One region of the Pedobacter sp. WC2423 genome, then DNA from elsewhere that is predicted to be linked to it. Evidence: riboswitches for the same ligand, from Rfam matches in the RefSeq annotation. Region 1 holds a riboswitch; the other holds the start of a gene.
What was found. Region 1 has a riboswitch for thiamine pyrophosphate ahead of AB3G38_RS17485 (TonB-dependent receptor). Riboswitches for the same ligand answer to the same signal wherever they lie in the genome.
Positions count from the first base shown of each region.

Region 2: another riboswitch for thiamine pyrophosphate. It lies ahead of thiS (sulfur carrier protein ThiS); the one in region 1 lies ahead of AB3G38_RS17485 (TonB-dependent receptor).

Region 1 covers NZ_CP162005.1:4,197,092-4,202,589, reverse strand. Annotated here, with positions in the region: gene carB (carbamoyl-phosphate synthase large subunit) at 1-1,717, opposite strand, end outside; gene AB3G38_RS17505 (hypothetical protein) at 2,021-2,545, shown strand; gene pnuC (nicotinamide riboside transporter PnuC) at 2,635-3,276, shown strand; gene AB3G38_RS17495 (AAA family ATPase) at 3,269-3,790, shown strand; gene AB3G38_RS17490 (hypothetical protein) at 3,800-3,952, shown strand; TPP riboswitch at 4,003-4,150, shown strand; gene AB3G38_RS17485 (TonB-dependent receptor) at 4,207-5,498, shown strand, end outside.
Region 2 covers NZ_CP162005.1:5,226,176-5,231,673, forward strand. Annotated here, with positions in the region: gene AB3G38_RS21855 (LysR substrate-binding domain-containing protein) at 1-344, opposite strand, end outside; gene AB3G38_RS21860 (MFS transporter) at 501-1,715, shown strand; gene AB3G38_RS21865 (DUF1634 domain-containing protein) at 1,768-2,166, opposite strand; gene AB3G38_RS21870 (sulfite exporter TauE/SafE family protein) at 2,172-3,005, opposite strand; gene AB3G38_RS21875 (FadR/GntR family transcriptional regulator) at 3,030-3,680, opposite strand; TPP riboswitch at 3,924-4,011, shown strand; gene thiS (sulfur carrier protein ThiS) at 4,072-4,275, shown strand; gene thiC (phosphomethylpyrimidine synthase ThiC) at 4,317-5,498, shown strand, end outside.

The sequences.
Region 1 (5,498 bases):
TACCCTGACCAATACGGTTCGGGCCTGATCCTAATACTATAATTTTCTTTTTATCCGTAGGAATAGATTCATTCTCTTCCTCAAAAGTTGAGTAGTAGTATGGAGTTTGTGCAGAGAACTCAGCAGCACAAGTATCTACCATTTTATAAACTCTTCTGATTCCCAATGATTTTCTGCGGTCATAAACCTCATCCTCAGTTACATTACCTAGCAGGTAAGCAATCTGGATATCAGAGAATCCTTTTTGTTTCAGGGTAAAGAAGAATTCCTTCGGTATATTATTTAATGAATAACGTTTTAATTCTGTTTCCAGCTGTACCAGTTCCTGGATCTGTGCCAGGAACCACTTATCAATTCTGGTAACTTTACGGATAGACTCCAATGGAACGCCCATGCTCATTGCATCCTTGATCAGGAATAAGCGGTTCCAGCTTGGATGTTCCAAACCGTGCATAATCTCTTCGATACTTCTGTTGTGTTTTCCGTCGGCACCTAAACCAGCGCGTCCGATTTCTAAACTCTGACATGCTTTTTGAAGGGCTTCGATAAAGCTGCGGCCAATAGCCATAACTTCACCAACAGATTTCATCTGTAAGCCTAATTCCATGTTTGCACCTTTGAACTTATCAAAGTTCCAGCGTGGTATTTTAACGATTACATAATCTAAAGTCGGCTCAAAGTAAGCTGAAGTAGTTTTAGTAATCTGATTTTCGATTTCATCCAGGTTATACCCTATCGCCAGTTTAGAAGCAATTTTAGCAATCGGATAACCAGTTGCTTTACTTGCCAGTGCGGATGAACGGGAAACCCTCGGGTTAATTTCGATAGCGATGATATCGTCGTTATCAGGGTTAACTGAGAACTGTACGTTACAACCACCTGCGAAAGTACCAATCGCACGCATCATTTTGATAGCCTGGTTACGCATCTCCTGGTAACAGGTATCAGACAAAGTCATTGCTGGTGCTACTGTAATAGAGTCACCAGTGTGAATACCCATCGGGTCAAAGTTTTCAATCGAGCAAATGATAATCACATTATCATTACTGTCTCTTAATAACTCCAGCTCATATTCTTTCCAGCCCAAAACGGCTTTTTCTACTAATACTTCGTGTGTTGGAGAAGCTTCAAGACCACGTTTCAATGCAGCATCAAACTCTTCTTTCTTGTGCACGAAACCACCACCTGATCCACCCAGTGTATAAGAAGGACGGATAACCAGCGGATAGCCAATTTCCTGTGCAGCTTCTTTACCTTCAAGGAAAGAGTTTGCAATTTTTGAGGGTGCAACACCCACACCTATATCTACCATTAACTGGCGGAAAGCTTCTCTGTTTTCTGTTTTTTCAATTGCAGCAACATCAACGCCAATTACTCTAACGCCATGTTTTTCCCAAACACCACGCTCTTCAGCTTCCTTACAAAGGTTTAAGGCAGTTTGCCCTCCCATTGTTGGTAATACAGCATCAATTTTCCGCTCTATTAAAATCTGCTCAATAGAGTCTACCGTTAAAGGTCTGAGGTAAACATGGTCTGCAATGATCTTATCGGTCATAATCGTTGCAGGATTGGAGTTTATAATAGAAACTTCAATTCCTTCTTCTTTTAAGGATAAGGCAGCTTGGGATCCGGAGTAATCAAACTCACAGGCTTGGCCAATAATAATAGGTCCGGAACCGATAATCAATACTGAACGTATGGAGGTGTCTTTAGGCATAAGGCTTTAAAAAAGTCTAAAGTGTTTTGTTAAAAAATGTTCGTCTTGTATGACTGATAGCTGGGCGAGATTTTACGTGCTATTGCTAAAGAATCCCGACTGTTCTGTCGGGATGCAAAGATACATCATTAGCGCGTAATAATTAAGCTTTTTAAAAGAAATTATTAAATAAAGTCAGTAATAATTGCAGTTAAAAAATGGGATTATTAAACTCCGGAAGCGTTTTGATTTCTATTAGCGTACTTTGAACAACTTTTATGCGTTAATTAGAAAATACCTGACGCTGTTATACCTTATAAAACGATGAAGAAATTATTATTTACAGTCTTTGCTGCTGTTATCTTATTAAGCGGATGCGGAACTGTTCAATCCATTATCAAATCCAGTTTCCCATATACTGCTACCCTGGTTATTCCCAAATCTTCAAAATCAGATACAGTAGCTTCTGTGACCAGTACCGCCGGCAGCTTTGACGAGGTAATAGGCAATCAGAGTGGAAATGATTATGTCAGGGATATCAGAATTGCATCTGCAAGGATTATTGCTTCCGATCCGAATGATAAAAGCATGGGTATGTTTAAATCCATTAAAATTTTTATTTCCAACGGAAACAGTGGCGAAGTCATGGTCGCCTCAAGAAATGACGTATCAGAACATATCGGGTCTTCTTTGGTCCTGGACATTGACAATTCACGTTTTGTTGATAAGTTCATTAAAGGCAACAGCCTGAAAGTGCGATTGGAATATGTATTAAGAGAAAATTTAACCACAGATGTGAGTGTCAGAACTTCTTTGAGCTTCAGCTCTTCACCTGCCAGTAAAAATTGATCATAACCTCAGTATCAGGTATTCTTTTGTTTAGTTTAAAAATACCGCCTGGGATGTTCATCTCTGCCGGATTTTTTTACATTTGACCCATGGTAGCTCTAGTTGATGTAGTCAGGGAAAGTATTATTCATTTTTTTAAGATAACAAGCCGGCTGGAATGGTGTGGCGTCATTACAGGAACACTTTGTGTATGGCTGGCAGCAAAAAATAATATTCTGAACTGGCCTCTTGCTATTATCAGTGTACTGATTTATATTTTTATCTTTTTTGAAAGAAAATTATACTCAGACATGGGTTTGCAAGTCTATTTCTTAGTAACCAATGCCTATGGCTGGTATTTCTGGAGTAAAAACAGTAATAACCCTGAATCTTCCAGACCAGTCAGCTTGATTACAAACAAGGAGATAGCTTTATCTGCGCTGGCAGTCCTCCTGCTGACTATTCTCCCCGGTACTTTACTGCATTACTTTACTAAGGCATCTTATCCATTTCTGGATAGTTTTTGTACGGCATGCAGCCTGGTCGCTCAAATATTCCTCGCCAGAAAAGTATTGCAAAACTGGCTGATCTGGATTTTTGTTGATATCATTTACGTGGGCATTTATATTTCAAAAGACCTTTATGCTACTGCAATTATGTATGCTTTATATGTTTATATCGCCTGGGTGGGTTACCAGGAATGGAAAAAATCAACAGTGGAAACAGAAATTACATTGAAAAGTCATGACTAAAAAAATAGCTATCGTTGGCCCTGAAAGTACAGGAAAGTCAACACTCACAAAATTACTGGCCAAACATTACCATACGCTTTGGGTACCTGAGTTTGCAAGGTATTATTGTGCGGCATTAACAGCTCCTTGTACCATGCAGGATGAAGTTAATATGTTTCATGGACAACAGGCACTTGAAGAATCGATCCTGGCTATTGCAGAACAGGAGCTGATTTTCTGTGACACCACATTTTTAACGGTTAAAATATGGAGCGATGAGATGCTGGGTGAGACTCCTCAGCTTGTACTGGATGCGCTGCCATTGAGAACCTATGATCATTACTTACTGCTGAATATTGATTTGCCATGGCAGGAAGATCCGCAGCGCGATTTTCCGCATATGCGCGAACATTTTATGGCGATATGGCATAAAGAATTGAAAAACCTTGGTGCAGACTATGTTGTGATTAGCGGCATTGAAGACAGATTACAAAATGCGATTACAGCAATAGATAAATTTTTGGAAACAAAATAAGCATACGAAATGAACGAAACAGAATTTTTAGACTATTGTAAAAGTCAGCTAACCGGCCCGATTAAAGATGAAGATATCATTACGATGTTAACCGCCTGGGGAAGTATCAAATATTCACAAGGATATACGAATGCACAAAGCGAGAAAGAAGATATAGAATAGCGGTACATGTGTTGTTAAATTGCTATATCTAAAATATTTTATACATTTGCCGATATCAAAAGGGGTGCCTTGTTTTGTAAAAAACACAAAGACAGGCTGAGATCATACCCATTATTTGAGCGCTTAATTGATTTCACGCGATTCAAATATGCACCTGATCCGGGTAATGCCGGCGGAGGGATTGGAGTTATGGAGTTTAATTATGTTGTATTAGCCCTATGTACAACAGGTTTTACTAAAAAAACAGTAGCAAATTGAAAACATTATTGATCGCAGTTATAGCTGTGTTCCTTTTACCAGTATTTGCCAGCGCGCAATTCACAATTTCGGGATCAGTTTCCGAAAAAACAAAACAGACCAGTTTACCAGGAGCAAGTGTCAGCTTAAAAAACACTAATATTGGTTCCAGCAGCAATGCTCAGGGAGCATATGAGCTTAAAAATGTTAAAGCGGGTAAGTATGTGCTGACCGTAAGTTTTGTTGGTTATGAAACACAGCACAAAACTATTGAAGTCAATGGAGATCAGCATATCGATTTCACCCTGGAGCCTTCAGCATATCTTGCAGATGAAGTTATTGTCATGGCGACAAGGGCTACAGAAAAGTCAGGTACGACTTATAAGAATGTCAGCAAATCTGATATTGAAGCCAATAATTTCGGACAGGATTTACCTTTCATCATCAACAATACGCCAGGTGTGGTGGTTACTTCTGATGCAGGAACCGGAGTAGGTTACACAGGTATCCGGATCAGGGGGAGTGATGCGACAAGGGTCAACGTTACAGTTAACGGAATTCCTTTAAATGATGCGGAAAGTCAAGGTTCATTCTGGGTAAATATGCCTGATTTTGCTTCCTCAGTAGAGAGTATTCAGATTCAGCGTGGCGTGGGAACTTCTACAAATGGTGCAGGTGCCTTTGGCGGAAGCCTGAACATACAGACCTCTGCACCAGGTTTAGAACCTTATGCAGAAGTTAACAGTACCTATGGTTCTTTCAACACTTTAAAAAACACAGTGAAAATCGGAACAGGATTGATTGATAATAAATTCAGTTTTGATGGCCGTTTGTCCCGGATACAATCTGATGGTTTTGTAGACCGTGGCGCATCCTTATTAAAATCTTATTTCCTGTCTGGCGCCTATCATGGCAAAACTGATCTGTTACGGATCAATGTCTTTTCTGGTTCAGAGAAAACTTACCAGTCCTGGAATGGTGTTCCCGAATCGAAGTTAAGAGGTGATGTGCAGGGGATCAATGATTATATCGCAAGAAATGAGATAACCGGAGCTGATGCGACAAACTTATTAACTGCAGATAACAGGAAGTACAATTCATTCTTATACAAAGATCAAAATGATAACTACTGGCAGGATCATTACCAGGTATTGTATGCGAAACAGTTTAATGACAGGTTCTCTTTTAATGGGGCCTTACATTACACTTATGGAAGAGGCTATTATGAAGAGTTTAAAGCAAAACAAAAATTTGCCGATTATGGCTTAGAGAACCCGATTATTAACGGCGCACCAGTATTGATAACGGA
Region 2 (5,498 bases), 1.0 Mb from region 1:
TTTTCGGAGAAAGGGGTGAGGGCAGGTAATAGCAGGGAGCTGAAGGCATAGGTTACCCCGATTTTCAGTTCTCCGTTCACCATATTGGCGAGTTCAAAGATGGCCTGCCGGGATTTCTTAATATCCAGCATGATTTGATGGGCATGTGTCAGAAATACGTTACCGGCTTCTGTTAGCTTTACCTGTTTGCCCATCCGGTCAAACAGCAGCATACCCAGGTCTTCCTCAAGTTGTTTGATTTGCTGAGACAAAGTGGATTGAGTAACGAAGCAGGCTGCCGCTGCCTCTGTAAAGTGCAGGAGTTCTGCGGCTTTAATAAAATAGTTAAGTTGTCTGATTTCCATAATCGATCGTTAAAACTAATCAATATCATTAAAACTATCAATTTTATAAATAGATAGTTTATGCCGAAATTTGTATCGGTCTTTCTGATGAAGCTGCTCCTGAGAGAATTATCACAGTAAATACAGAGAGGCTCTTCAAAATTGTAAAATAATATCATGAATGTTTTCCGGTCGTTAAAATCACGTAATTTCAAACTCTTCTTTTATGGACAATCAATATCCCTTATAGGCACATGGATGCAAAAGACGGCGGTCAGCTGGCTGGTTTATCAGCTCACGGGATCGGCAGTTTTACTAGGGGTAGTAGGTTTTGTAAGTTTGATTCCTTCGTTGATTTTATCACCTTATGCAGGTAGTCTGGTCGACAGGCATAACCGGTACCATATTCTGGTGATTACACAGGTGGTCTCTATGATCCAGGCAGGAGCACTGGCGGCCATTATCTATTTTGGATATAATAATATTCTTTTTATTATCGGATTGAGCCTGGTGCAGGGGATTGTCAATGCTTTTGATGTAACCTGCAGACAGTCACTGATGGTAGAGATGGTAAATGATAAAAATGATTTGCCTAATGCGATTGCATTGAACTCTTCCATGGCCAATTTTGCACGTATTGCAGGCCCTGCAGTTGCAGGGATTATCCTGAGTACCTTTGGTACAGACATTTGTTTTCTGGGGAATTTCTTAAGCTATATTCCGGTACTGATCTGTTTATTCATGATGCGTTTACCAGTGCAGATGATTACTAAATCAACTAAAAGCATTTGGGTGGAACTGGAAGAAGGTTTCAGGTATGTAACAGGAGATAAAGAACTGAGCAGCATGCTCATGATGATCGGGGTCAGCAGTCTTTTTGTAATCCCTTTCAACACACTGATGCCAATCTTTGCTAAAGATATTTTCGATGGAGATGCTAAAACTTTCAGCTGGTTTGAAAGTGCAGCGGGGCTGGGTTCAATTATCAGTGCCATTTATCTGGCCAATTTAAAAGATAGCAGTACCCTGATTAAATTAACAACTATTGCAGGAGCTGTATTGGGAGGTAGTTTATTATTCCTTGCTTTTGCACCACAATTGCCTGTTGCCTTATTATTTATGGGAATATCCGGAGTGGGTATGATGGCGCAATCCTCAGCTATTAATACTTATATTCAAACACATGCAGTTCCAGAAATGCGGGGACGTGCAATCAGCTATTACGTAATGGCTTACCAGGGACTGATTCCTGTGGGTAGTTTATTGATTGGCTGGGTTGCTCATTTGATTGGCCCAAGACCGGCAGTATTAATCGAAGGGTTAATAGGAATAACTGCTACCGGTATCTTTGCCTATTATAAAAGCAGACAGGCAGCAGTTAAAACTATATAATCTAATGCGCGTATCAGAACGATACGCGCATCAGGTTTGAATACTCACCCGCTTAAATACTCAATCCCCCGAATGTGCTGAACAGGATAATTGACAACACAATCAGCGTGATTAATACATATAGCTTATCTTTTTCCAGTGCAAAGGCGACCAGTGAAAATACAATTCTTATAATCGGGGTCGCAATCAGAATAACCACACCTAACTGGATGATTTCTTTTGCACTTCCTTCGCCTAATCCTTTAATGATCCCTGTCAGGCTGGTATAACCTTCGCCTTCTCCATGAAATGTGCCGTAGTCAGGAAGACCCGAGCCTTGCTGGAATAGATACCAGGTTCCGCCGATGATGGCAACCGCTCCTGAGATGAATACACCATATCTTAAAACCTGACCGATCAGCTGTTGCATATCGTAGTCAGTTACTTTTTTAGTTTCTTTACTGTTAGTCATGTTTCCTAGAATTTATGATTAAAACCATTGTAAATCATGTTGAGGGCGATAGCGGTAATCGCAAAACTGAAGATGATCTTCAACCATTTGACGTCGATCTTCATCAGTAGCTTTGAACCTGTAAAAGCACCCGCAAGTACACCGATAATTACTGGAAAGGCAATGCCAGGGTCGATGTAGCCTCTTTGCAGATACACCACTGCGCTTGCAGCCGCAGTTACCCCAACCATGAAATTACTGGTGGTCGTACTTACCCGGAAAGGAACACGCATGGCACTGTCCATCGCTAGTACTTTTAAAGCACCAGATCCTATTCCTAATAATCCTGAAAGCATCCCGGCAAGGGTCATAATAGAGAATCCGCCACCTATGTTTTTTAGTTTATAGTCTACTATACCCTCTTTTGCAGGATAACTGCTATTTAATTTGAGCAGGTAGGAAAGTTTACTCCCTTCTGCCAATGCACCTTCATGTTTCTTTCTTAAGGTCATTGCCGCAGAAAAAATCAAAGTAACACCAAATAGTATCGCTACAATGTTAACAGGAGTATAAATCGCCAGAATGGCTCCCATTACTGCGCCTGCAGTCGTTGCAATCTCCAGGAACATCCCGAGGCGGATATTGGTAATACCTTCTTTCACATAGGCACTTGCAGAGCCGGAAGAGGTGGCGATCGAAGCGACGAGTGCTGCACCGATTGCGTAGCGGATATCAACATGAAAAAATAGGGTCAGCAAGGGTATAATTACCACCCCGCCGCCTAAACCAGTTAGTGAACCAGCAAGTCCTGCAAGATAAGCCCCCAATAACAGGATCAGGGTAAAGGTTAAAATTGTCATGAGTTGTATGATTAATGATAGTTTTTAGTAATTGTTATCTAGTAAAGTTTTGATGAGCTGTTCTGCCGCGGCCTGATCCCTGTTCACAATCGCAGTTGCCAGTTCTTCATGCCATACCTGGCTCCTGGAAAAGTAGACCATATTTTGCTCTTTGCGTTTAGTGAAAAAATCGCGGATTACTGAGGTGAAGTTCTGATACAGGTCAATTAATACTTTGTTTTTTGAAGCTTTCGCAATGCTGACGTGGAATGCTATATCTGCGTCTGTGCATTTTTGCTGCTGATCGGTATCGATAGCTTTTTTTCGTTGCAAAAGATGATTTTGCATCGCAGCCAGATCTTCTTCAGTTCTGTTCAGACAGGCAAGTTTTACAATTTCTTTTTCGAGTAAGGAACGAACGGTATTAATTTCTTCAAAGTCTGCCCGGCGCAGACGCTGCGCAAGAGTTTCCTCTTTTATTTTTGAGGCGACAAAAGTACCTGAACCTTGCTGTACTTTAAGGATGCCGGAGATCGCAAGGGTTTTTATCGCTTCCCTGATCGTAGAACGGCCAACTTCATAACGTTCCATCAGTTCAGGTTCTGATGGGATTTTTGTGCCTTTTTTTAGTTTGCCAGAGGTGATATCGCTTTTGAGGGCAGCGATTACTTTGTCTGATAAATTGATTCTTTTCATCTGTGTTAGCTATTATCTTTCTTGTCAGATGGAGCCTTTGAGGGTTAAAATAATTATTGATCCTGGGGTTTAATAAGTATTTTAACCCTATCGCTTTCGTGAATTAAACATCTGATGTTTCAAAGGTATGTAATCGCATCATACATCTGATGTTTGTAATGTAAAAGTGACAAGAGAAGTTATGCTTTTTGAAGAGGATTTTTTAATAAATTTCTTTTCTTATTAAAAATGTTATAGGTTTACAAAAAACTTTAGGGGTGCCTTGTGCTGAGATATACCCTTTGAACCTGATGCAGTTAGTACTGCCGAAGGGAAAAGTAAGGCCACAACTATGTTGCTGGTTTTTCATTCCTTATACAGGTCATTCCTATCGTTATTAAAAATGAAAAGAATGGAAATTACTGTAAATCATCAAACTTATTCTATTGCAGGTTCATGTTCTGTAATACAACTTTTAACTGCAGTTTTGCAGGTTTCAGGAAGCGGTATTGCGGTGGCTGTTAATCAGTCAGTCGTCTCTAAATCTGACTGGTCTGTATACCATCTTCAACCCGGAGATCAGGTCATGCTCATCAAAGCAACTCAAGGAGGATAATCCATTAATTTCTGTTTGCAACCTAACAAAATCACATAACGATGAAAGTAGAAAAAATTCCAGATGGCCAGGTCATCAGCAGGGAGCCCTTCCCGGCTTCCCGTAAAGTTTTTGTAAAAGGCGAGCTTCATGCTATTGAAGTGGCCATGCGTGAAATCAGCCTTAGCGAAACCAAAATACATAATGGTTTTGGCCTGACAGAGAAAAATCCGTCCGTAACAGTTTATGATACCAGCGGGCCTTATACAGATCCGAATGCGCATATTGATGTTAAAGCGGGCTTGCCGCGAATCCGGGAACGTTGGGTGACCGATAGAGGTGATGTAGAAAAACTGGATCAGATTACCTCTGCTTATGGTGCACAGCGATTGGCAGATCCTTCACTAGATCAATTGCGTTTCTCTTTTCAGCATCAGCCATACCGTGCAAAAGCTGGACAGAATGTATCTCAGATGCACTATGCCAGAAAAGGGATCATTACTCCCGAAATGGAATATATCGCAATCAGAGAAAATCAAAGAATAGAACTTTGGAATAACGAAAAAGGGGAGCAGGCTGAAGCGATGAGCCATCAGCATGCAGGAAATAGCTTCGGTGCCAATACACCTAAGGGATTTATTACACCAGAATTTGTACGTCAGGAAGTAGCTTGTGGAAGAGCCGTTATTCCATCGAATATCAACCACCCTGAATCTGAACCCATGATTATCGGCCGGAATTTCCTGGTTAAGATTAATGCAAACATTGGTAATTCGGCAGTGACTTCCAGTATTGAGGAAGAAGTTGAAAAAGCGGTGTGGGCATGCCGCTGGGGTGCGGATACCATTATGGATTTATCAACTGGTAAGAATATCCATGAAACAAGAGAGTGGATTATCCGGAATTCACCAGTTCCAATCGGTACAGTTCCAATTTATCAGGCGCTTGAAAAAGTAAACGGTAAAGCAGAAGACCTGACCTGGGAACTGTTTAGAGATACATTAATTGAGCAGGCTGAGCAAGGAGTTGATTACTTTACTATCCATGCAGGCGTGTTATTAAGATATATCCCGCTGACCGCAAAAAGAATTACGGGTATAGTTTCAAGAGGTGGATCAATCATGGCAAAATGGTGCTTAGCACATCATCAGGAGAGTTTTCTGTATACACATTTTGAAGAAATCTGTGAGATCATGAAAGCCTATGATGTTGCCTTTTCATTAGGTGACGGATTAAGGCCTGGA